DNA from 3 places in the Aminobacter sp. SR38 genome. Region 1 is predicted to be linked to each of the others. Evidence: riboswitches for the same ligand, from Rfam matches in the RefSeq annotation. Region 1 holds a riboswitch; each other region holds the start of a gene.
What was found. Region 1 has a riboswitch for cobalamin ahead of IG197_RS36915 (TonB-dependent receptor). Riboswitches for the same ligand answer to the same signal wherever they lie in the genome.

Region 1 (7,815 bases):
CCGGTTCGGCATAGGCAAGGCCGGATGCCGCCAACGAAAGTCCGAAAATTCCTGCCGCAATGATTTTCTTCATTAGGTTACTCCTCCCAAGTGTTCCCGATTATTTGATTTGAAGTCCTAGAGCCGGGTGCGAACTTTCCAGAGTTCGGGAAACAGTTCAACCTCCAGCATCTTCTTCAGATACGAGGCGCCAGACGTGCCGCCGGTGCCACGTTTCATACCGATGATACGCTCGACCGTGGTGACATGGTTGAAGCGCCAGCGCCGGAAGTAATCCTCGAAATCGACAAGCTTCTCGGCCAGCTCGTAGAACATCCAGTGGCGTTGCGGATCGCGATAGATCGCCTGCCAGGCGACGAGCACTTCTTCGCTTTCGCTGCGCGTTTCGCGCCAGTCGGTGCGCTTGCCGTCGGCGCCGATATCGAAGCCGTTGCGACCAAGCAGCAGGATCGCCTCGTCATAGAGCGAAGGTTGGGCGAGAACCGCCTCGAGCTTTTCGCTGAGTTCGGGCTGGTGGGCGTGCGGGCGCAACATGGCTGTGTTGCGGTTGCCGGCCATGAACTCGATGGCGCGATACTGCCAGGACTGGAAACCCGAGGACTGCCCGAGCGAGTCGCGAAATTCGGTGTATTCGCTCGGCGTCATCGTCCTGAGCACATCCCAGGCGCTGTTGAGCTGCTCGAAGATGCGCGACACGCGGGTCAGCATCTTGAACGAGGGCTCAAGCTTGTCGGCACGAATCGAGCGGATCGCCGAGCCGATCTCGTGCAAAGCGAGCTTCATCCACAGCTCCGACGTCTGATGCTGGATGATGAACAGCATCTCGTCATGGGCGGTCGACAGCGGCGCCTGAGCGTCGAGGATCTTTTCGAGATGCAGATAATCGCTGTAGGACATGCGGTCCTTGAACGACATCTGCGCGCCCTCGACGGAGGGATCGTAAGGCTTGCTCAATTCATCTTCTCCGCACGCAACCGGAAGCGCTGGATCTTGCCGGTCTGGGTCTTGGGCAGGGCGTCGATGAACTTCACCGAGCGCGGGTATTTGTAAGGCGCGATCGTTGCCTTGACGTGATCCTGAAGGCGCTTGACGGTCGCGGCGTCGGCGGCGACGCCGGCAACCAGCACGACATAGGCCTCGACGATCTGGCCGCGTTCGCTGTCAGCCGCGCCGATGACGGCGCATTCGGCGACTTCGGGGTGCGAGAACAGGGCGGCTTCAACCTCGGGACCGGCGATGTTGTAGCCGGCGCTGACGATCATGTCGTCGGAACGCGCGGCGAAGTGGAAGAAGCCGTCGGTGTCCTGGATGAAGGCATCGCCGGTCAGGTTCCAGCCGTCGCGGACATATTCGAGCTGCCTGTCATCGGACATGTAGCGGCAGCCTGTCGGGCCACGCACGGCAAGCTTGCCGACAGTGCCGCGTGGCACCTCGTTCATGTCGCCGTCGACGACCCGCGCTTCATAGCCGCCGACCGGCTTGCCGGTGGAGGCGGGTTTCATGTCCTCGAAGCGGTTGGAGATGAAGATATGCAGCATCTCGGTGGCGCCGATGCCGTCGAGGATCGGCTTGCCCGTCTTGGCCAGCCATTCCTCGAACACCGGCCCGGGCAAGGTCTCGCCGGCAGAGACCGCGACGCGCAGCGACGACAGGTCGGCGCCTTCGTCCATGGCCTTCAGCATGGCGCGATAGGCGGTCGGCGCGGTGAACGAGATCGTCGCCTTGTAGGTCTCGATGATGTGGATCATGTTCGGCGGCGTTGCCTGCTCGAGCAGGGTCGCGGCCGCGCCGAAGCGCAATGGGAAAATGGCCAGGCCGCCAAGACCGAAGGTGAAGGCCAGCGGCGGCGAGCCGACGAAGACGTCGTCGGAGGTGACCGAAAGCACCTCCTTGGCATAGGCGTCGGCGATGATCAGCAGGTCGCGATGGAAATGCATCGTCGCTTTCGGCACGCCCGTGGTGCCCGAGGTGAAGCCGAGCAGGGCGACGTCGTCGCGGCCGGTCTTGACCGCTTCGAAGATGACGGATTTGTCGAGCGCGACCCGGTCGAGTTCGGCGTCATGGTTGGCGGTGCCGTCGAAGCCGATCACCTTGGTCAGGAAGGCGCTGTCCTTGGCGCAGGCGATCATCTCGTCCATCAGGCGCGTGTCGCACAGCGCAATCGTGATCTCTGCCTTGTCGACGATCTTGGCGAGCTCACCGGCGCGCAGCATAGGCATGGTGTTGACGACGACAGCACCTGCCTTGGTCGCGGCCAGCCAGCAGGCGACCATTGCCGGGTTGTTGGCCGAGCGGATCAGCACCCGATTGCCGGGCTTGACGCCGTAGTTTTCGACCAGCGCATGCGCCAGTCGGTTGGTCCAGTCGGACAGCTCCTTGTAGGTGCGGCGGCGGCCGTTGCCGATCAGCGCGGTGTGGTCGCCCAGGCCTTTTTCGACCAGGCGATCGGTCAGCTCGACGGCCGCATTGAGGTGCTCGGGATAGTCGAAGCCGTCGAGCAGAAAGGTCGGCCACTGGTCCTGGGGTGGCAGGTTATCGCGCGTGAAGGTGTCAATATGCGCTGACGGTCCAAGCATTCTGCGGCTGTCCCCTACCTGCTCATCGGCATGACGGAAGCGCCATGCGTGCGTTGGAATGCGTTACTTCGGGGGAAGGTGCTGCGCCGCAACGGGTAGCCGTTCGGCACAGGCCGCGGCTATGCGAGATCGACATGCGATCGGCGTCTGGCACAGCGAGACCTCCCACGTTCTCGACTGATGGCTGAGAATTGCACCGGACCAAAATTATTTCAAGCATAAAGTTTCTGCCGCTGGCCCATTGACGCAATCCGGCACGCTGGCCATTGCTATGCGCCTGGATTGCTGCCGCCTTGGAGGGATGCCCGTATGCTCGAACGCCATATCGCCGATTGGGACAACGCCTACAGCAATGGCGCCAACATCGCCGGCGGCGACCGTTGGCCTGCTGCGTGGGTGGAACCGGCGCAATCGTTTCGTGACGTCCTGTCGGCAGCTGATAGGGCGCAACTCGACATCGTTTATGGCGACAGGCCGCGCAACCGGTTCGACCTGTTCCTGCCTGAAGGCACGCCGAAGGGGCTCGTCGTCTTCGTCCATGGCGGTTACTGGATGGCGCTCGACAAGAGCTACTGGTCGCATCTCGCCAAGGGTTCCATCGACAGCGGCTACGCGGTGGCGATGCCGTCCTACAGCTTGTGCCCGGAAGTCAGGATCGGCGATATCGTGCGCGAGGTCGGTGCGGCGATCGGCAAGGCAGCCGCGTTGGTCGAAGGCCCGATCATGCTGACCGGTCATTCCGCCGGCGGACACCTCGTGTCGCGCATGGTCGCGGCTGCTTCGCCGCTTGCGCCCGATGTGCAGTCTCGTATCCGTCATGTCGTTTCGCTCTCGGGAGTTCATGATCTCAGGCCGCTGATCAACACCGGCATGAACAAGACGCTCCACATCGACGAGACCGAGGCGCTGGCTGAAAGCCCGGCGCTGCTGCGGCCGGTGGACAACGTCCGAATCACCTGCTGGGTCGGCGGTGGCGAGCGCGCCGAGTTCCTGCGCCAGAACGCATTGCTTTCCAATATCTGGACCGGGCTTGGCGCCACCACCGCTACAGTGGTCGAGCCCGACCGGCATCACTTCAGCGTCATCGACGGGCTTGCCGACAAGGATCATGCGCTGACAAGGACCTTGCTCGGCTGAACATGCGCGGATGATACCGACGCGGCCGAAGATGATGTCGATGGCCGTAGCGCGCACATCGTCGGTTCAGTTTCCGCGACCCCGTTGGCAATGTGCTGGTGGCCTCTGTCCACGAGGGGCAGTGCCGTCCAATTGGCGGTCCCATGCAGGGCTTGCCGCGTCCGGGGCGATTGCACAAGCTGCCCTGTTTGTCCGTGTCCAATGATCCTATCTATTTGAAAATCAATATATTTTATGGCCGATCGCATGATTGCGATTGACAAGCCTCGGCATCCCTGAGTAGCGTCCGCCTCGGAATCGGTTCCGCCGAGAGGCGGATGAAAAGGGAACACGGTGAGGCCGAAGGCCAAATCCGCGACTGCCCCCGCAACTGTAACCGTTGAGCCTCTTCCATCATGCCACTGAACGCATTCGCGCGTTCGGGAAGGCGGAAAAAGGCTGTGACACGGAAGTCAGGAGACCTGCCCGTTCCAGTCACCCATGCTTGTCCACGGGGTGTGGTCAGGCGCGGTCGCTCGTGGCGGTGACATCGAAAGTGTTGCCGCATGCGGAAGGCCGTCGGGTCAATCTTGTCCCAAAGTCTGCCTGCCGACCTGTCTTGCCTGCGGTTTGGAAACCGGGTGCGATCCTTGTCGCGCCCCCCAAACCATTTGAGGGCAGAAATGCAGAGACTTATCCTGGGCATCGGCGCGATCATGCTGGCCATCCCGACACCATCCAGCGCGCAGCAGGCGCCCGCTGCAGGCGGCGTGACCGTGCTGCCGCGCCTGGTCGTTACGCCGCTGCGCCGCGAAACCGCGCTTGTTCGCCCGACGTCGTCGGCCACAGTGATCGACGAGGAAGAATTGCGAAAGTCCGCGGCAGCAGACCTGCCGTCGTTGCTGAAGCACTATGCCGGCGTTTCGATCATCGGTTATGGCGGCCAGGGGGCCTCGTCCAATGTCTATCTGCGCGGCATGTCGGCCGGCCAGACGCTGGTGCTGGTCAATGGCGTCCGCAGTTCATCGGCGACCAGCGATACGAGCTCGATCTTCAACATTCCGCTGTCGTCGATCGAGCGTATCGAGATCGCCAAGGGACCGCACTCAGCGCAGTATGGCTCCGATGCCATCGGCGGTGTCGTCAACATCATCACCAAACAGGGCGGCCAGTGTGACGACGGCCGTAACGCCTGCGGCAGCATCACCTCGGGCTTCACGCATCCTTGGGGTGGCTATCTCTCAGGCGATCTGCGCGGACGCACCGAGGACGGCATCGATTACTCCGTCGGTGGCTCCATCCTCGGCACGCGCGGCTACGACTTCACCACGCCGCTGGCCTGGGGACATGAGCCTGACGACGATGGCTTCCTGCAGGGCTCGCTCAGCGTCGCAGCCGCCAAGGAGTTTGGCTGGGGCCGCTATATGCCGATGGCCTGTTTGCCCGGGGCCGCAGCCAGTACGATGCCTCCCCGCCTTCCGCCAATGAAGTTGACACCGACACCTTCGCCGGCAGGATCGGCGCACGGGTGAAGCATTCCGACAGCTGGAGCTCGACCGTCGAACTTTCCGGCAACCTCGACTATTCGACCAATGTCCGTGACAGCGTCGTGGGCAGCAGCGAATTCGACACCAGGCGCTACGGCATCTTCGCGTCGACGGAAAAGTCCTTTGAAACAGGTGAAGTCAGGCATGTCCTGGTCGGCGGCGCCGAGGCCTATCGCGAGGAGGTGGCTTCGACTGTCGATTTCGGTGTCGGCTCGCGCGACCTCGTGGCGGTGTTCGGCCAGTACTCGCTCGACTATGGCGCGCTGACGATCGACAGCGGTCTGCGCTACGATCACAATGAACAGTTCGGAGGCGCCACCACCTACAACATCGGTGCCAGCTACGAGCTCGTTCCCGAGCTTGTGGCGCGCGCCTCGTACGGCACCGGCTTCCGGGCGCCGACCTTCAGCGACCTCTATTACCCCAACTACTCCAATCCCAACCTGAAGCCGGAGAAGTCGCGGTCCTATGAGATCGGCATCAACTGGCGTCCAAGCGAGGGGACCGAGCTTGACGTCGCCTTCTACCAGACCTGGCTGACCGACGCGATCGCCTCCAACCCGCCGACCTACCTGCCGTTCAATGTCGCGCGCGCCAAGGTGACCGGTATCGAGGCCAGCCTGTCGCATGCGTTCGACGAGCGCTGGAGTGGCAAGGTTTCGATCGACTACCGCTCGCCGAAGAATGAGGACAACGGCCGCTACATTCCCTATCGCGATCGCTTCAAGGCGGCCGCCGAGGTGAGCTTTGCCGCGACCGACAGCCTCGACCTCACCGCCAAGCTGCTCTACGGCGCGGCGCGCTACGCCAATGCCGCCAACACCATCAAGCTGCCGGACTATGTGACGGTGGATTTCGCCGCCAACTACACGTTCGACGAGCGGGCGAGCCTGAAGTTTTCGGTCGAGAACCTGTTCAACGAACACTATTCGACCGTCACCAACTATCGCGCGCCGGGCCGAAGCTTCAATCTGAGCTTCACGCGTGTGTTCTGATGCGAGGTAACATGCCCACCAATCGTCTCAGCTGCGCTCGGTTTCGAGCGTGGCTGTCCGCTCTCGCGGGGCTGGCCGCGTTGTCATCAGCACCGGCAGCCGCCGGGCCGCCGAAACGCGTCGTGTCGATGAATGTCTGCACCGACCAGCTGGCGATGCTTCTGGCGGCCGAGGGGCAGCTGCATTCAGTGTCTTATCTGGCAAGCGATCCCAACACGTCGGTGCTGGCCGATCGGACCAACGGCTTTGCCGTCAATCATGGCCTTGCCGAGGAAGTGTTTCTGATGCAGCCTGACCTGGTACTCGCCGGAGCCTACACGACACGGACGACGGTTGAGTTGCTGAGGCGCCTCGGCATCCGGGTCGAGGAATTCGCGCCGGACAGCTCCATTGCCGACATCAGGGCCAACATCCTGCGCATGGGAGAGGTCCTGGAGCGGCGCGAAGAAGCGGCAAAACTTGTCGCCGCGCTTGATCGTGGCGTCGCCGAATTGGGCAAGGAAAGCGCCTCGGGCAAGACCGTCGCGACCTACTACGCCAACAGCTACACCTCGGGCACTGGAACGCTCGTCGACGAGATCGTCAAGCTTTCCGGACTGGTCAATATTGCAGACAAGCTCGGGCTCAGCGGCACGGCGCGGTTGCCGCTGGAGATGCTGGTGCTGGCCAAACCAGATTTGGTCGTCGGTGGCGGCGAAGACTATGGCGTCCCGGCACTCGCCCAGGAAAACTTCGTCCACCCGGCCTATCGGGCGGTCTCCGGGCAGGGCAGGGCGGTGGCGGTGCCGTCGCGATACACCATTTGCGGCGCGCCGTTTACACTTGAAGCCGCCCGCCTGCTGCGCGATGCCGCCGAGGGGGACGCCAAGTGAGTGACATGTCCCGCTACAGGCTCGTGTTTGCCGTTCTTGCCATCCTGGCCACCATTCTGTTCCTGCTTTCGCTCACCGTCGGTCCGGCGGGCCTCGGCTTCGGCGACAGCATCGCTGCATTGTTTTCCGACAAGGCCGGCGCCATCGAGCTGATCATGCGTGAGATCCGCCTGCCGCGCGCGCTGCTCGGTCTGATGGTCGGTGCTACACTCGGGCTTTCCGGTGCGGCACTTCAAGGCTATCTGCGCAATCCGCTGGCCGAGCCGGGCCTGATCGGCGTCAGCGCTTCAGCTTCGCTGGGCGCGGTGATCGCCATCTATTCCGGCCTGACGATTGTCTTCCCGCTTGCCTTGCCGCTGTCGGCATTGGCTGCCGCCGTGCTCGCCGTCGTCGTGGTCCAGGCACTTGCCGGCCTGCGCGGCAGCACCTTGACCATCATCCTGGCAGGTGTCGCCGTGTCGAGCTTTGCCGGCGCGATGACTTCGCTGGCGCTCAACCTGTCGCCCAATCCGTTCGCCGCGCTCGAGATCATGTTCTGGATGCTCGGCTCGCTGACCGACAGGTCGATGACCCATGTCTGGCTCGCCTTGCCGTTCATGCTGGTCGGCTGGGCGATGCTGGCGGCGCTCGGCCGGGCGCTCGACGCGTTGACGCTTGGCAACGAGACGGCAGCCAGCATGGGCATCGACATGCGCCGCGTGCAGTTGCT
Region 2 (7,815 bases), on a different replicon from region 1:
CCCTTGTCGAGCTCCCCGCGCACGCCCACCTCGTAGCTGCGGACGAATTCTGGCTTCAAATTCGGATTGGGGATCACCTCGACCAGCCCGGTGGAACCGATCGACAGCGACGACACGAACAACTGCTGCGACGTCGGCATCTTGAAGCCTTCGCCATAGCCGGCATAGAGCGTATAGGTGTCGTTCAGCTCATACATCGCGCTGATCCGCTTGATCAGCTTGGTCTCGTCGATCTTCTTGGGCTCGAAGCCGGGCTTCGGCTTGTAGTCGGCGTCGCCGGTGGGATCGATGGAATAGTGCGCCAGGCGCGCGCCTGGGGTGATGGTCAGCCGGTCGTCGAACAGCTTGATCTCATCCTGAAGGTAGATGTCGGCGCGGACGGTGTCGACCTTCGGGAAGTTGAAGCCCTGGTTGTTGGCGATGGTCGTGGTGCCAGCTGTCAGGTTGTTGGTGATGTTGTAGCCGTCATAGTTGCTCTTGGTCAGATCGCCGTCGAAACCATAGGTCAGCTTGTGCGACAGGCCGCCCAGTTCGAAGGACGAGTTGGCCTGCACGTCGGCCTCGAGGAAATCCTCGCCATAATTGCGGACCTGGATGTTCTGTTGGCGGCGCGTTGGGTAGGTGCGCAGCTGATTGCTGTAGGTGTCGCGCTTCTGCGGCGAATAGGAGATCTGCCACTTGATCTCATCGAGCCACGGCGCGTCGACCTTCCAGTCGTGCGACAGGGCCAGCCTGTAACGCTCCATCTCCAGTTCGCGCTGCCAGCTGGTGTTGACGTACGTCGATCCCGCAGACGAGTCGTACATCTGCTGGATCGTCGTGTTGCGGTTGAACCACTCGCCGGTCAGCTTGACCTCGTGATCCTGGGTCGGGTTCCACTGCAGCTTCATCAGACCGTTGAAGGCGTCGGTGTCGGCGGGAAACGCCTTGTTGCACGGCCAGATCGCCTGGCGTGGACAGCCCCACTGGCCGCCATCGGCGCGGCTGTTGCTGAAATCGCCTTCCGACGCCCCGAGATGACCGAAGCTGCCGAGGAACTTGAAGTCGCCGGATTCAGCGGCCGCACTCACCTGCTTGCGGAACGAATCGTCGTAGCTGTCATAGGCGGTCTTCATCTCGACTGCCCATGGCTTCGAGCCGTTGAGAAGATCGTCGGGGTCGAGCGTGCGGAATGCGACTGCGCCACCCAGCGCATCGGCGCCCTGGAGCACCGAGTTCGGACCGCGTACGATCTCGGCGCTGCGCATGTTGAAGGGGTCGACGAAGTCGCGGCTGCCGTCGATGATCTGCTCCTGGATGCGGCTGCCGTCGACACTCATCTGGACGCGGTTGCCGCCCATGGCGCGGATGTTGAAGCCGGTCAGCTGGCCGAACGGATTGGTAAGCGATGTCGTGCGCGAGACGGTGACGCCCGGCTCGTAGCGAACCATGTCCTGGATGTCGCGGACGACATGGCGCTGCAGCGTCTCGCGGTCGATGACCGACACCGACATCGGAATGTCGAGCACCTTGCCGGTGGTGCGCGCCGATGTGACGACGAGCCTGTCGAGCACGATGCGCTCTTCATTGCTCAGCAGCGGCTTCGTTTCCTCGACCTTCTTGGCCGGTGTCGTTGCCGTCTGGGCACTGGCGATGCCGGCCGATTGCAGCAACAGAAGCGAAACGCCGGCCAGAAGCATTTGCGACCGCGAACCGCGGCCGGTGTGAACGTTAGACATGACAGCCCCCTCGAAAAATCTGGAAAAGCTGGCTGTCCGCGAACGAAGGGCTGGCGTAAGTTAATATGAGTATGTGACTCAAGATTGGTGATGGCTGTATAATGGGTCCTGCGGTGTGTGCAAGCCGGGTGATGCGCGGCGCGACACCTGGCCTCACCTGGAACAGACACATGCCGGCGCCGCCCAGCTACGGCTGGCGAGGATCTGGAAGACTTGTTTTGTTCGTCGTTCCGCGAGGCGGGCGATTTTCGCCGAAGCGTTTCACAATAATATGACTATCATTGTCATATTATTTGACAGGAAAGCGCGAATGACCTAGCGAACCCGTCCCTGTTGTTCGAGCGGCGTCGGTTAGGCAATGAAATTTCGAGAGAAACTGAACGCCTTGCGCAAGATACCGCTCGGCGATTGGCGGATACTGATGCGGATCATGGGCATCTACCGCCGTAAGTTTTTTCTTGCCATTGCGCTTTCGCTGGCCGGAATCGTGCTCTCGGTGACGGTTCCGATCCTTTCGCAGAAGATCGTCGACAGCGTCATGGTCGGCAAGGACGGTTGGGCAGCGACCCAGTTCGCCGCCATCGCCATCGTGGCGGCGGTTATCAGGCACATGACCTCACGCTGGCACAACTCGCTGATCAACGACGTGGACGCAAGGTTCACCGCCCGGCTGTCGAGACGCATCTACTTCCGCCTCATGCGCATCCCCTATGAGAGTTCGGCATCCGCAGGCGGAAGCACGATCAACCTCCTCAACGAATCCCAGCGTGTCGCCACCTTCATGCTGAGCGCTGCGCCGAATTTCTTCCTCACCATGTTGGGTGCTGCCGTCTCGTTCGCCGTGGCGCTGTACTACGACTATCTCATCTGCCTGCTGGCCTTTGTCGTTGCCCTGATCTTCGCCGCCTTTGCCCGCAAGACCAATGCCCAGCTGGGCGAGGCGAGCCGCAGCTCGTTCCGCCTCAACGGCGCCCTGCAGGGGGCGACCGCTGAAACGGTAGGCAACATCCGCGGCATCAAGTCGAATGCGGTTGAGCGCTTCTTCATCGGGCGCTGGTCCGCGAAGTCGGCCGAAGCCATCAAGGCGCGCTGGCACATACTCGACCTCTCGCACTCCTATTCGTTCACGCTTGGCCTGCTGAGCGAGATCCTGACGCTGCTCGTCGTCCTCGTCGGCTGCTGGCGCATCCTGCGCGGCGATCTCACGATCGGTGGCCTGCTTGCGCTGCAGCTGCTCGTCACCCGGGCGACCATGCCGATGCTGACCAGTGCCGGCATCCTGATCCAGTTCCATTCGGTGAGCGCCACCGTCTCGGCCCTCGCGGCTTTCCTCAAGCGCCAGCCGGAGCGCGCCATCGTTGCCCCGGCGCTGCGTGCTGCTGATTTCGGCCCGATCACGGTCGAGGATCTGACCTTCCGCTATCCCGAGGCGACGGCTGCGGCACTCAACGGTGTCAGCCTGGTGCTGCCGGCGACGGGCGTCGTGGCGATCGTCGGCCGCAATGGCTCCGGCAAGTCCAGCCTGCTGCGCGTCCTTTTGGGACTGGAGCGCGATCATGCCGGCAAGGTGGCAATCGGCGGCATCGACGTCCGCGCCTACAATCCGCGTTGGCTGCGCGGCCGCATCGGTGTTGTCGACCAGGAGACGTCACTGTTTTCGGGTACCATCCGCGAGAACCTTCAGGCGTCGCTGCCGCGCCCGCTTCGCGACGACGAGATCGACAAGGCGCTGGCGTTTTCCTCCGCCGACAAGTTCACCGCCGGTTTGCCCAAAGGCATCGACACCGAACTGGTCCAGGCAGGGCAGAACTTCTCCGGCGGCCAGCGCCAGCGCCTGGCGATTTCGCGCGCCGTGCTGCGCGATCCGCACATCGCCGTTTTCGACGAACCTACTTCGGCGCTCGACGCCGAATCGGCGATGGCGCTCGAGCGTGAGCTGCTGGCCTTCGGCCGCGACCGCCTCGTCATCATCGTCACGCACCATCTGTTCTCGGCGCGTTCGGCCGACATGATCGTCGTGCTCGACGATAGCAGGATCGTCGGCACGGGCAGCCATGAGGCTCTGAATGCCGAATGCCCGGTCTATCAGGCGCTGTGGCGCGACTACGTCAGGGATTGATCGGCCGCCGGCGTTGATCGGTCGATGAGGTGGAAATGATTCTTCCACCTGTTGACACGACACCCGTCAGTCATACTACATGTAGACATCGTGGTTCTTCCGAGTTGATTCCAGCTCGGGAGCTAAGAGGGAAGCCGGTGCGCGATTTCGCAATGCCGGCGCTGCCCCCGCAACTGTAAGCAGTGAGTTGCTGTCGCGTAGTGCCACTGGCGCCAATGGGCGCTGGGAAGGCCAGACAGCGGCAATGACCTGCGAGCCAGGAGACCTGCCGCGATCGAGTCTGAACGTCCACGGGCGGGGTGTCCGGTGGTGCGCTTGCGTTCTGCCGGCTTGCGCTGGCTGAAATCCGTCATGCGTCCGCCCAAGGCCCTTCGCCCCCAAACCATCGGGGAAGATGATGCCGGCGACCTCCACACTTCAATCCAGCGGAACCAACAGCGTTCCGTCCGCTCTCAGCCAGGGTTCCGAGACCGCGTCCGAACCTGGCTACCGTGTCATCCGGCGCAACGGCGCGGTGACGCCGTTCGACGCGACCAAGATCACTGTGGCGCTGACCAAGGCGTTTCTCGCCACCGAGGGTTCGGTGGCCGCCGGTTCGCGCCGCGTCCACGACGTCGTCGAGGAACTGGCCGGCCAGGTGTTCGCCGCGCTGACCAGGCGGGCGGATAGCGGCCGCACCTTCCACATCGAGGAAATCCAGGACCAGGTCGAACTGGCGCTGATGCGCTCCGAGCATCACAAGGTCGCCCGCGCCTATGTGCTCTACCGCGAGGAACGTGCCCGCGAACGCGCTGCCGCCAAGGTCACGTCGGTCGAGGTCGCCGCACCGCCGCTCCAGGTCAAGGCCGATGACGGCAGCCTGGCACCGCTGAACGAGACGCGACTGGCCCGCATTGTCGACGAGGCCTGCAGCGGGCTCGAGGCCGTCTCGGCGGATGCGATCCTGGCCGAGACAAGGCGCAATCTCTATGACGGCATCACCGTCGACGAGCTTTCGCTGGCGCCGATCCTGGCCGCCCGTACGCTTGTCGAAACCGAACCGAACTACGCCTTCGTCAGCGCCCGGTTGTTGCTGGACCGGTTGCGGCGCGAGGCACTGAGCTTCGTCTCGGCCAGGTCTGAGCAGGCCACCCAGGCCGAAATGACCCAGCGCTATGCCACCTATTTCCCCGCCTTCATCGCCACCGGCATCAAGGCCGAATTGATCGACCCCGAACTTGGCCGTTTCGACCTTGCCAGGCTCAGTGCCGCGCTGAAGCCCGAGCGCGACCTGCAGTTCCAGTATCTGGGTCTGCAGACGCTCTATGACCGCTATTTCCTGCACAGCAAAGGCAAGCGTTTCGAACTGCCGCAGGCCTTTTTCATGCGCGTGGCGATGGGCCTGGCAGGCCGCGAGATCGATCGCGAGAGCCGCGCCATCGAGTTCTATGATCTTTTGTCGTCCTTCGATTTCATGGCCTCGACGCCAACGCTGTTCAACTCCGGCACGCTGCGCCCGCAATTGTCGTCCTGTTTCCTCACCACCGTCGCCGACGATCTCGACGGCATCTTCAAGGCGGTGAAGGACAATGCGCTGTTGGCCAAATATTCCGGCGGGCTCGGCAATGACTGGACCCCGGTGCGCGGCCTCGGCGCCCACATCAAGGGCACCAATGGCGAGAGCCAGGGTGTGGTGCCGTTCCTCAAGGTTGCCAACGACACGGCTATCGCCGTCAATCAGGGCGGCAAGCGCAAGGGTGCTGTCTGCGCCTATCTCGAGACCTGGCACGTCGATATCGAGGAGTTCCTCGACCTCAGGAAGAACACCGGCGACGACCGCCGCCGCACCCACGACATGAACACCGCCAACTGGGTGCCGGACCTGTTCATGGAGCGCGTCGAGGCCGATGGCGTGTGGACGCTGTTTTCGCCCGACGAGGCGTCCGACCTGCACGATCTCTATGGCACGGCGTTCAAGGCGGCCTACGAAAGCTACGAGGCCAAGGCTCTGGCTGGTGGCATCAAGGTGTTCCGCACGGTCAGGGCGCTCGACCTGTGGCGCAAGATGCTGACCATGCTGTTCGAAACCGGGCATCCGTGGATCACCTTCAAGGACCCGTGCAACATCCGCTCGCCGCAGGGCCACATCGGCGTCGTGCATTCGTCGAACCTCTGTACCGAGATCACCCTCAACACTTCGAAGGACGAGGTCGCCGTCTGCAATCTCGGTTCGGTCAATCTTGCCAATCATATCGCAGCCGAGGGGCTCGACATCGACCGTCTGGCCCGCACCGTGAAGACGGCGATGCGCATGCTCGACAATGTCATCGACATCAATTTCTACACCATCCCCGAAGCCAGGCGCTCCAACCTGCAGCATCGTCCTGTCGGCCTCGGCCTGATGGGTTTCCAGGATGCACTTCAGGCGCTGAAGATCCCCTATGCCTCCGACCAGGCGGTGGCTTTCGCCGACGCCAGCATGGAGGCGATCTCCTACAACGCGATTTCGGCGTCCTGCGACCTTGCCGCCGAACGCGGGCGTTATCCGAGCTTTGACGGTTCGCTGTGGTCGAAGGGCATCCTGCCGATCGATTCCATCGACCTTTTGGTCAAGGCGCGCCCCGGTGTCGACATGGACGGCGCCTGGACGCTCGACTGGGAAGCCTTGCGCAAGCGCGTCAGGAAGACAGGTATGCGCAACTCCAACACCATGGCGATCGCGCCGACGGCGACCATCTCCAACATTTGCGGTGTCGCGCAGTCGATCGAGCCGGCCTACCAGAACCTGTTCGTCAAATCGAACATGTCCGGCGACTTCACCGTGGTCAACGCAGCACTGGTGCATGAGCTGAAGGCGCGCGGCCTGTGGGACGAGGTCATGGTCTCCGACCTCAAATATTTCGACGGCTCGATCGGCCGGATCGACCGCATCCCCGACGATCTCAAGGCGCTCTTCGCTACCGCCTTCGAGATCGACAGTGCCTGGCTGATCGAGGCGGCATCGCGTCGGCAGAAATGGATCGACCAGGCCCAGTCGCTCAACCTCTACATCGCCAATCCGAGCGGCAAGAAGCTCGACGCGCTCTACCGCATGGCATGGAACAAGGGCCTGAAGACGACCTACTATTTGCGCTCGCGCTCGGCCTCGCATGTCGAGAAGTCGACGCTGAAGGGCACCGACGGCAAGCTCAATTCCGTCTCCGCTGTCGCTGTTGCAGCGTCAGCCCCAATCATCGTCAACGCCGATGTCGCATGGGGCAAGGCCTGCGCCATCGACGACCCCGAATGTGAAGCCTGCCAGTAAGCGGCGATCAGGAAAAGGAACAACAAGATGCTCGACTGGTCCGAACCAAAGGCTGCCGCCGCCACCATCCACCCCGCCTTCACAGGCGACGTCCCGCTTGCCGATGCCACGGGGCTGGGTGTCATCGAACGCGGCGGTGGCCGCGTCCGCGTCGACGACAAGCGCATGATCAACGCCCGTGCCGACGTGAACCAGCTTCTGCCGCTCAAATACCGCTGGGCCTGGGAGAAATATCTCGCCGGCTGCAACAATCACTGGATGCCGACCGAAGTGTCTATGCAGGCCGACATCGGCCTGTGGAAGTCGAAGGATGGGCTGACCGACGACGAACGGCGCATGATCAAGCGCAATCTCGGCTTCTTCGCCGCGTCGGAGAGCCTGGTTGCCAACAACATCGTGTTGGCCATCTACCGCCATCTGACCAATCCGGAATGCCGGCAATATCTGCTGCGCCAGGCACTCGAGGAGGCGGTGCACACCCACACCTTCCAGTACATCGTGGAGAGCCTCAGCCTGGACGAAGGCGAGCTGTTCAACATGTACCGCGAGGTGCCATCGATCACCGACAAGGCGGCATGGGCGCTGAAGCACACCCAGCATCTCGACGATCCGGATTTCAGGACCGGCACGCCTGAAGCCGATCAGGCTTTCCTGCGCGACCTCGTCGCTTTCTACGTCATCTTCGAGGGCATGTG
Region 3 (7,815 bases), on a different replicon from region 1:
GCGTCGCGGCGGAGTAAGCCGTGACGATCTTCCGGCGGCGCCCGAACAGGGCGCCTGCCATCGCATGCTTCATTTGAAGTGGTGGAATTCTAAGCCCGCGCCGAGGTGCTGGGCATGACTGACGAGAGTTACGATGGGCAAGGTTACAGGTTTTCTCGAAATTGACCGGCAGGTGCACAAGTACCAGCCGGCTTCCGACCGCATCCGGCACTTCCGCGAATTCACGCTGCCGATGTCGAACAAGGAAGTCGAAAAGCAGGCTGCGCGCTGCATGGATTGCGGCATTCCGTTCTGCCATGGCCCGACGGGCTGTCCGGTGCACAACCAGATCCCGGACTGGAACGACCTCGTCTACAATGGCGATTGGGACAACGCGATCCGCAACCTGCATTCGACCAACAACTTCCCCGAATTCACCGGTCGCATCTGCCCGGCACCTTGCGAGGAAGCCTGTACGCTGAACCTCGAGGACATTCCTGTCGCCATCAAGACCGTCGAGCAGGCGATCGCCGACAAGGCTTACGAGACCGGTTACATCAGGCCTTATCCGCCGGAGAAGAAGACCGGCAAGAAGATCGCTGTCATTGGTTCCGGCCCGGCCGGAATGGCCGCAGCGCAGCAACTCGGCCGCGCCGGCCACGACGTGCATGTCTATGAGCGCGAGAGCCGTCCCGGCGGCCTGCTGCGTTTCGGCATTCCTGATTTCAAGATGGAGAAGCACTACATCGACCGTCGCGTCGAGCAGATGACGGGCGAAGGCGTGACGTTCCATTGCGGCGTCAATGTCGGCGTCGACAAGCCGGTGACCGAGCTCCTGGCCGAATACGATGCCGTGCTTTACTGCGGCGGCTCCGAAACGCCGCGTCCGGCGGGCATTCCCGGAGACGACCTTAAGGGCGTGCATGACGCGATGCCTTACCTCGTCCAGCAGAACAAGCGCGTCGGCGGCGAAGACATCCAGTCGGTTGCCTGGCAGTCGGAACCGATCGTCGCTGGTGGCCTGCATGTCGTCGTCGTCGGCGGCGGCGATACGGCGTCCGACTGCGTCGGCACCGCATTTCGCCAGGGTGCCGTGCGCGTCACCCAGCTCGACATCCGCCCGCAGCCGCCGGAGCGCGAGAACAAGCTCGCCGTGTGGCCCTATTGGGCGACCAAGATGCGCACCTCGTCCTCGCAGGCCGAAGGCGCGCAGCGCGAGTTCCAGGTGGCAACGCTGGAGTTCATCGGCGAAGAAGGCCAGCTGACCGGCGTGAAGTGCTGCGAAGTCGACGACAAGCGCAAGCCGATCCCGGGCACCGAGTTCGTCATCCGCGCCGATCTCGCCTTCATCGCCATCGGCTTCGCCGGGCCGCTCGCCGACGGTATGGTCAAGGAACTCGAGGGCAAGCTCGAGATCACCACCGACAGCCGCCGTTCGACCAATGTTGCCGCCAACGACCGCGACTACAAGACCAATGTGGACAAGCTCTATGTCGCCGGCGACGTGCGCCGCGGCCAGTCGCTTGTGGTCTGGGCGATCCGCGAAGGCCGCCAGGCCGCGCATTCGATAGATGCCGACCTGATGGGGTCGAGCGTCCTGCCGCGTTAAGCTGGCCGGAACCAAGCAAACAAAAGGCGCCGCGAGGCGCCTTTTTCGTTTCCGGTCGACAACCTTAGCGCCTGATGATGGCGGTCGTCGTTTCGGTTCCTTGCGCTGCAGGCAGCGGCTTTGGCGGCCAGGAGAAGTCGTCGATGCGTCCGGCAGGTGCCGCGGGGGCGATGCCTTGCACGGCAAGCTTTTCGCCTGGCGAACGCGGGTCGGACGTGGCAGCCGTCTGGCCGCCGAGAAGCTCCGTGCCACCGTCGAGTTCCGGATCGGAGAGCGAGACCGGCACCGTCCGGTCGATGTTGACAGGCACGTTGAGTTCGCCGGGCGTCGCCTGCGGCAGGCTTGCCGGCACGACGGTTTCGGTACCTTGAGGCGTGATGCCGAGCAGCTTGTTCAGCGGCTTTTCGGCGAAGAAGGCGAGCTTGCGTTTGCCGGCGCGGGTGACGTTGATGCCGTCGTCAGCGCGCAGGCGCACCGGCTGGCCGTTGATGTCGGGGCCGCTGGTGACGAAGGCGCCGGCCTCGTCGACGAAGCCGTCCCAGACATCGACGAATTCGCTGCCTGCGGCTTCCGTTGCAGCACGGTAGATGTCGTTGAAGGCGAGCATGTCGGTGTTCATCTTCGACGACTTGAAGGCGGGCATGCCGACCCACAGGAACGGCACCTTGGTGTCGGCGATGGCCTTGGCCAGCTTGTCCGCGCGCGCCGTGTACTCCTTGGTCCAGGCGGCGCTCATCGGTGGCTCGCGCGTGTCGGCGACCCGCATTTGCTGGCGGTCGTTGGATCCCATCATGATGATGACGGCGGCAGGCTTTTCCTGCTCGATCAGCGCCTTGGCTTTCTCGGGCCAGTTGTAATAGTCCTCGCGGACGAGGCCCGACGAGCCGTTGGTCTTGTCGATGACCCTGATCTTGGCATTCTCGGCAAAGACCGTGCCCAGCCCCTCGGCAATGCCGCCGCCGAGGAAGTCGCCGATGACCAGCACGACACGCGCGTCAGCCAGCTTTTCGACCACCGGAACGGCCGGATCGGCAGCCCTGCCGACATTGCCGGCGGTTGCCTTTGGCTTGCGTGGCGTCTTGCGGATCTTCTTGCGCGGCTGCGGCTCATCAATGATGAAGGGATCGACGCGCGGTTCGCGGCGCGGCATGAACAGGTCGCGCAGGGACCATTTGCGCAGAATGCCTTCCTGCGCCACGGCCGGCGTCGGCATTGTCGACGAAATGGCGGTCAAGGCGACCGCCACCGCGACCAGTGGCGTCGTCAGGCGCAACAGCGAAAACCGCGGACGACGCGTCAATGCCAATACAGCCTCCGGTTGCTAGTTACGCCGCAGGAACTTCAGCACTTCCATGCTCGGATGACCGTCCGGCGTCAAGCCCAGCTGTGCCTGGAATGCCTTGATTGCCGAGCGCGAACCCTCGCCGATCTTGCCGTCGCTCTTGCCGTCGTAATAGCCATGCGCCGAAAGGCGCTTCTGCAACTCCTGCTTTTCCTCGAAGCTGAGCTTGGTGAACGGCCGCTTCCAGTCCTGCACCAGGCCACCATAGCCGGCGATCTCGTCGGCAAGAAGGCCGACGGCGAGCGCGTATTTGTCGGCGTTGTTGTAGCGTTTGATGACCGAGAAATTCTTGGTCATCAGGAAGGCCGGTCCGCCGCGGCCGTCCGGCACCTTGAGGGTGGCGACGTCGGAGCCGCGCTTGAAGGCCTTGCCGTTGGCGCGTTCGATGCCGAGCGATGCCCATTTGTCGAGCGTCAGCGATCCCGTCGGGAACTTCTGACCCGCGGGCAGCACCACTTCGTAACCCCAGGTCTTGCCGGCCTGCCAGCCGTTCTTCTTCAGAAGGTTGGCTGCGGTGGCGAGCGCGTCGGGCACGGAGTTCCAGATGTCGCGCTTGCCATTGCCGTCGGCATCGACCGCGTAGGCCTGGTAGCTGGTCGGGATGAACTGGGTGTGGCCCATCGCGCCGGCCCAGGAGCCGACGAGGTGACTTTCGTCGATGTCGCCGCGCTGCAGGATCTTCAGCGCCGCGATCAGCTGGGTGCGGGCGAACTTCGCCCGGCGCTGGTCGCCATAGGCGAGCGTCGCCAGCGACCGCACGACATTGCGCATCACCTTGTCGTTCTTGAGAATCTCGCCGTAGTTCGATTCCATCGACCAGATGGCGAGCAGGATGTAGCGGTCGACGCCATACTTGGCCTCGATGCGGTCGAGCCAGGGTTTCCACTTGCGCGCCATCTCGCGACCGACAGCAATTGACTGGTCATGGACGCGATTGTCGAAATAATCCCAGACCGGCGCGGTGAATTCGGGCTGGAACCGGGCCTTTTCAAGTACTTCGGGGTCAGCCGAGGTCACGCCACGAAAGGCGCGGTCATAGGTCGAACCGGAAATCCCGTTGTCTGCGGCGACGGAGCGGAAGCTCGCCACCCAGCGCTGGAAACCGGCTTCGGCGGCCGCCGGGCCGGCCGGAAGCATCAATGCCAGCGAAAGGGCAGCGGCGCTCAGGAGGCCTTTGGCGGTCTTGCGAAGGGGCATTCTTTCCTCCTTGGAGAGATCAGAAACACGATTCATCGCCGATGCCGGTTATCAATCAGTTTACCATAGACCCGTTGGGGAACGAAAAGCGGGTTGAGGGATTGTCCACCTAGCTGTTCGGACAATCAAGATCGCGTGATCAATGGTCTTGCCCGCTGTCGCCGAATATGTGAACGCATTCAGTATTCATCAATTCGGGCGTGGCAAAGTTGGCGTCCGATACATCCCTCTATCGGACGACCACGCAATGAAAAGAGTTCGCAAGGCAGTTTTTCCGGTCGCGGGCTTGGGCACGCGTTTTCTGCCTGCCACCAAGTCTATCCCCAAGGAAATGCTGACTGTGGTCGATCGCCCTGTGATCCAGTATGTGGTCGACGAGGCGCGCGAAGCGGGCATCGAACATTTCATCTTTGTCACGGGCCGCAACAAGGCGGTCATCGAAGACCATTTCGACGTCCAGTTCGAACTTTATGATACGCTGGCCCAGCGCGGCAAGACCGAGCAACTGGAGCGCCTGCAGCGGTTGCAGCCGGCCCCGGGCCAGACCTCGTTCACGCGCCAGCAGGTACCGCTCGGCCTTGGCCACGCAGTGTGGTGCGCGCGCGAGCTGGTCGGCGACGAGCCCTTCGCGCTGCTGTTGCCCGACATGATCATGCAGTCGGAAAAGAGCTGCATGCGCGAGATGGTCGAGCTCTATGCCGAGACCGGCAACAACATCATCGCCGTCCAGGAATGCGACCCGGCCGAGGCGCACAAATACGGCATCGTCGGCAAGGGCAAGTCGGTTCACACCGGCTTCGAGATCGAGGGCATGGTGGAAAAGCCCAAGCAGGGCACGGCACCCTCGAACCTGTTCATCAATGGCCGCTACATTCTGCAGCCGGAGATTTTCAAGATCCTGGCAAGCCAGGAGCGTGGCGCCGGCGACGAGATCCAGCTGACCGACGCCATGCTCAAGCTCGAGAAGATGCAGTCCTTCTACGGCTATCATTATCGCGGCCGCACCTTCGACTGCGGCTCGCCGGAAGGTTTCGTCGAAGCCAACGTTGCCTTTGCCTTGTCGCGCTCCGATCTCAGCAGGAGCATGGCCGGCGTCATCGAAGCGCTGCTCGGCGAGATCAAGCCGGGCAAATAAGCCACATGTCGCCCGTGCGTCAGGATTGGACGCACGGTGCGATGGCTTTCGGCCGCTGCTGCCGCTAGAAATACCCTGCCAGGTGCCCGCAGCGATGCGGGAGAATCGGGAACACGGTGCAAATCCGTGGCGTGCCCAACGCTGTAAGAGGGACCGTATCGGCAGAGGCCACTGTTCATCCTGAACGGGAAGGCGCCGCAGACGGGTTGAACTTGAGCCAGAAGACCGGCCCGGCAGACATCGACCTCCGCATGGTCAGGCGGAGGGAACCGACATGCTCGCCAGGGGATATGCGATGCTTGCTGACCAGTTGAAGGCCGCTTCAGGCTGTTTCGATATCGCTGCACAGGATGCCGTTTACCGCGCCATCTTCACGCGCCGCGACGTTCGCAGCCATTTTCTGCCTGATCCGATCGACGACGATGTGCTGGCGCGGCTGCTGCTGGCGGCCCATCACGCGCCGTCGGTTGGCTTCATGCAGCCGTGGAACTTCATCGTCATCAGAGATCGCGAACGACGCGAGCAGGTCCGCGACCTGTTCTTTGCGGCGCGGCAGCAGGAACTGCCTGAGATCGCCGAGGAGCGGCGGGGGCTGTACCGCAAGCTCAAGCTCGAAGGCATCTGCGAAAGCCCGCTCAACCTGGTCATCACCTGCGACCGCAGCCGTTCGGCAAACTCTCCGCTCGGACGATGGCACAATCCCGAGATGGACCTCTTCAGCACCGTCTGCGCAGTTCAGAATTTCTGGCTCGCCGCGCGTGCCGAGGGCATAGGCGTCGGCTGGGTCAGCATCCTCGATCGCGAGGCGCTGAAGCAGTTGCTAGGCATTCCCGATCACGTCGTGCCGGTGGCCTATCTCTGCGTCGGCCACGTCAGCGAATTCGCCGACAAGCCCGATCTCGAGCGCCATGGCTGGGGATGCCGTCTGCCGCTTGCCGAGCTGATCATGAGCGAGGTCTATGCGGGGCAGGGGGAGACGGCCTTGAGGGCCGCAGCCGCCGCGATCGGCGGTTTGCCCCAAGCAGGTTAGCGCTGGATTTTCAACCCGACGAAGACGCTGTTGGTCTTGGCGTCGCGGAACGGCAAGGTGCTGTCGAAGGTCTCATGGCGCAGCTTGCCGGTCAGGCCGGCGTAGCGGTTGAGCCACCAGGTCAGGCCCGCTTCGGCGCTGAGCCTAAGCTCGTGGTCGTTCGAGCTGGCATAGTCGCGGTAGCCGACGCCGCCGGCGAGGAATGCAGTCAGGTTGGAACGGATCTGCCGTTCGACGCTGAGGCGGCCGTTGTAGAGCACCGAACCGCTGTCGCCCGGGGTCGTCGATCCCTCGACGAAGGTTTCGCCGGTCAGGCCGACGATCGTGCCGCGCATCGGCGACCATCTGAGATCAGCGGCAATCGTCGCGGCGGAAACCGTCTTCAGCCGGTCGTCGTCGAAATCCTCCGAAATCCAGCCGGCCGAAATCTCGCCGCCGAATTTTTCGCCCATGTCGATCTCGACGCCGGCGCGGGCGCCGGTACGCTTGGACGAGCGCTCGAAACCGGCGGTGTCGAAGCGCAGGTCATAGACCCGGCGGCCGAATTCGACCTCGCCAAAGGGCGTCAACGCCGGTGAGACCTCGTAGCCGACGCGGACCTTGCCGGTATAGAGTCTGGAGTCGCGGTCCTTCTGTGAGAGCGTGGTGCCGTCGGTCAGTTCGGCGTCGCTGTAGCTTTCGTCGACAGCTTCGCCGGTCACTCCGAAGCGGAACTTGCCGACGGCCTTTTCGACACCCAGCGCGCCGTTCAGCGTGTGCAGGTTCGGCCGCTCGGCGGTGCCGGAGATGACCACGGGCGACGACGTCGATTCCGGGCGCATGCTGTAGCCGAGCCGCGCCAGTGCGCGCATGTCGTCGGCGAGATCGAGTTGCAGCCGCCCGTCGATGCCGCCGCTGAGATCCTTGACCTCCTGGCCGGAGATGGATTTTCGGTAGTTGCCATAGGCGTCGATGGTCGCCGAATGGCTCTCCCAATCGGACGCGGCGTTCAGCCTGAGAGTCGTCTCGGACAGAACGGCCGACTTTCCGTTAAAGCTGGAATCCGCATTCGACGTCGCGGTGACGCCCTGTTCAAGGCTCGGCTTCAGAACGAAGGTGCCGAAACGGATGCCAGTCGGCTCGAACGGGTTCGCATCCGGCTGAGGCCTGCGGCCTTCGATGGCGCGCTGGCGCTCGGCTTCGGGTCCGTTCTCGATCTCCGTTTCGGAATCGACGGTGCCCTGGCGCACGGTGCCGGTGGTCAGCTCTTCGTCGGCTGCCGGCACTGCTGGCCGCTCGGCAGCCGTCGGCGCGGCGGTGCCGGCCAGCCGCTCGCGTGCCTCGCGGGCGCGCTGGCGCGCGGTCGTGGGCGGACGGGCGGATGACAAGGAGCCGGCCGATGTGCCGTCGGCGTTGGGCGGTTCGCTGAACAAATCGGTGGCCTCAGCGTCAGCCTGGGTTGGAATCGCGCCGGGGCTGACCGGCTGGTAGGCCGGTGCCTGGTCCTGCGCCTGCTCGGCCGCAGGGCGCCTCTTGTAAAGCCG

Region 2: it holds a riboswitch for cobalamin, as region 1 does, so the genes downstream of both, IG197_RS11935 (ribonucleoside-diphosphate reductase subunit alpha) here and IG197_RS36915 (TonB-dependent receptor) in region 1, are expected to answer to the same signal.
Region 3: it holds a riboswitch for cobalamin, as region 1 does, so the genes downstream of both, bluB (5,6-dimethylbenzimidazole synthase) here and IG197_RS36915 (TonB-dependent receptor) in region 1, are expected to answer to the same signal.

Annotation. Positions count from the first base shown of each region.
Region 1 is NZ_CP062113.1:4,242-12,056, reverse strand. It holds gene IG197_RS28000 (ABC transporter substrate-binding protein) at 1-73, opposite strand, end outside; gene kynA (tryptophan 2,3-dioxygenase) at 118-954, opposite strand; gene IG197_RS27990 (AMP-binding protein) at 951-2,576, opposite strand; gene IG197_RS27985 (alpha/beta hydrolase) at 2,886-3,713, shown strand; cobalamin riboswitch at 3,995-4,197, shown strand; gene IG197_RS36915 (TonB-dependent receptor) at 4,376-5,224, shown strand; gene IG197_RS36910 (TonB-dependent receptor domain-containing protein) at 5,128-6,234, shown strand; gene IG197_RS27975 (ABC transporter substrate-binding protein) at 6,246-7,106, shown strand; gene IG197_RS27970 (FecCD family ABC transporter permease) at 7,112-7,815, shown strand, end outside.
Region 2 is NZ_CP062112.1:2,429,021-2,436,835, reverse strand. It holds gene IG197_RS11945 (TonB-dependent hemoglobin/transferrin/lactoferrin family receptor) at 1-1,718, opposite strand, end outside; gene IG197_RS11940 (peptidase domain-containing ABC transporter) at 2,077-3,837, shown strand; cobalamin riboswitch at 3,912-4,125, shown strand; gene IG197_RS11935 (ribonucleoside-diphosphate reductase subunit alpha) at 4,235-7,120, shown strand; gene IG197_RS11930 (ribonucleotide-diphosphate reductase subunit beta) at 7,148-7,815, shown strand, end outside.
Region 3 is NZ_CP062112.1:4,300,669-4,308,483, forward strand. It holds gene gltB (glutamate synthase large subunit) at 1-17, shown strand, start outside; gene IG197_RS21025 (glutamate synthase subunit beta) at 134-1,588, shown strand; gene IG197_RS21030 (DUF459 domain-containing protein) at 1,653-2,894, opposite strand; gene IG197_RS21035 (lytic murein transglycosylase) at 2,910-4,127, opposite strand; gene galU (UTP--glucose-1-phosphate uridylyltransferase GalU) at 4,375-5,262, shown strand; cobalamin riboswitch at 5,326-5,511, shown strand; gene bluB (5,6-dimethylbenzimidazole synthase) at 5,558-6,292, shown strand; gene IG197_RS21050 (outer membrane beta-barrel protein) at 6,289-7,815, opposite strand, start outside.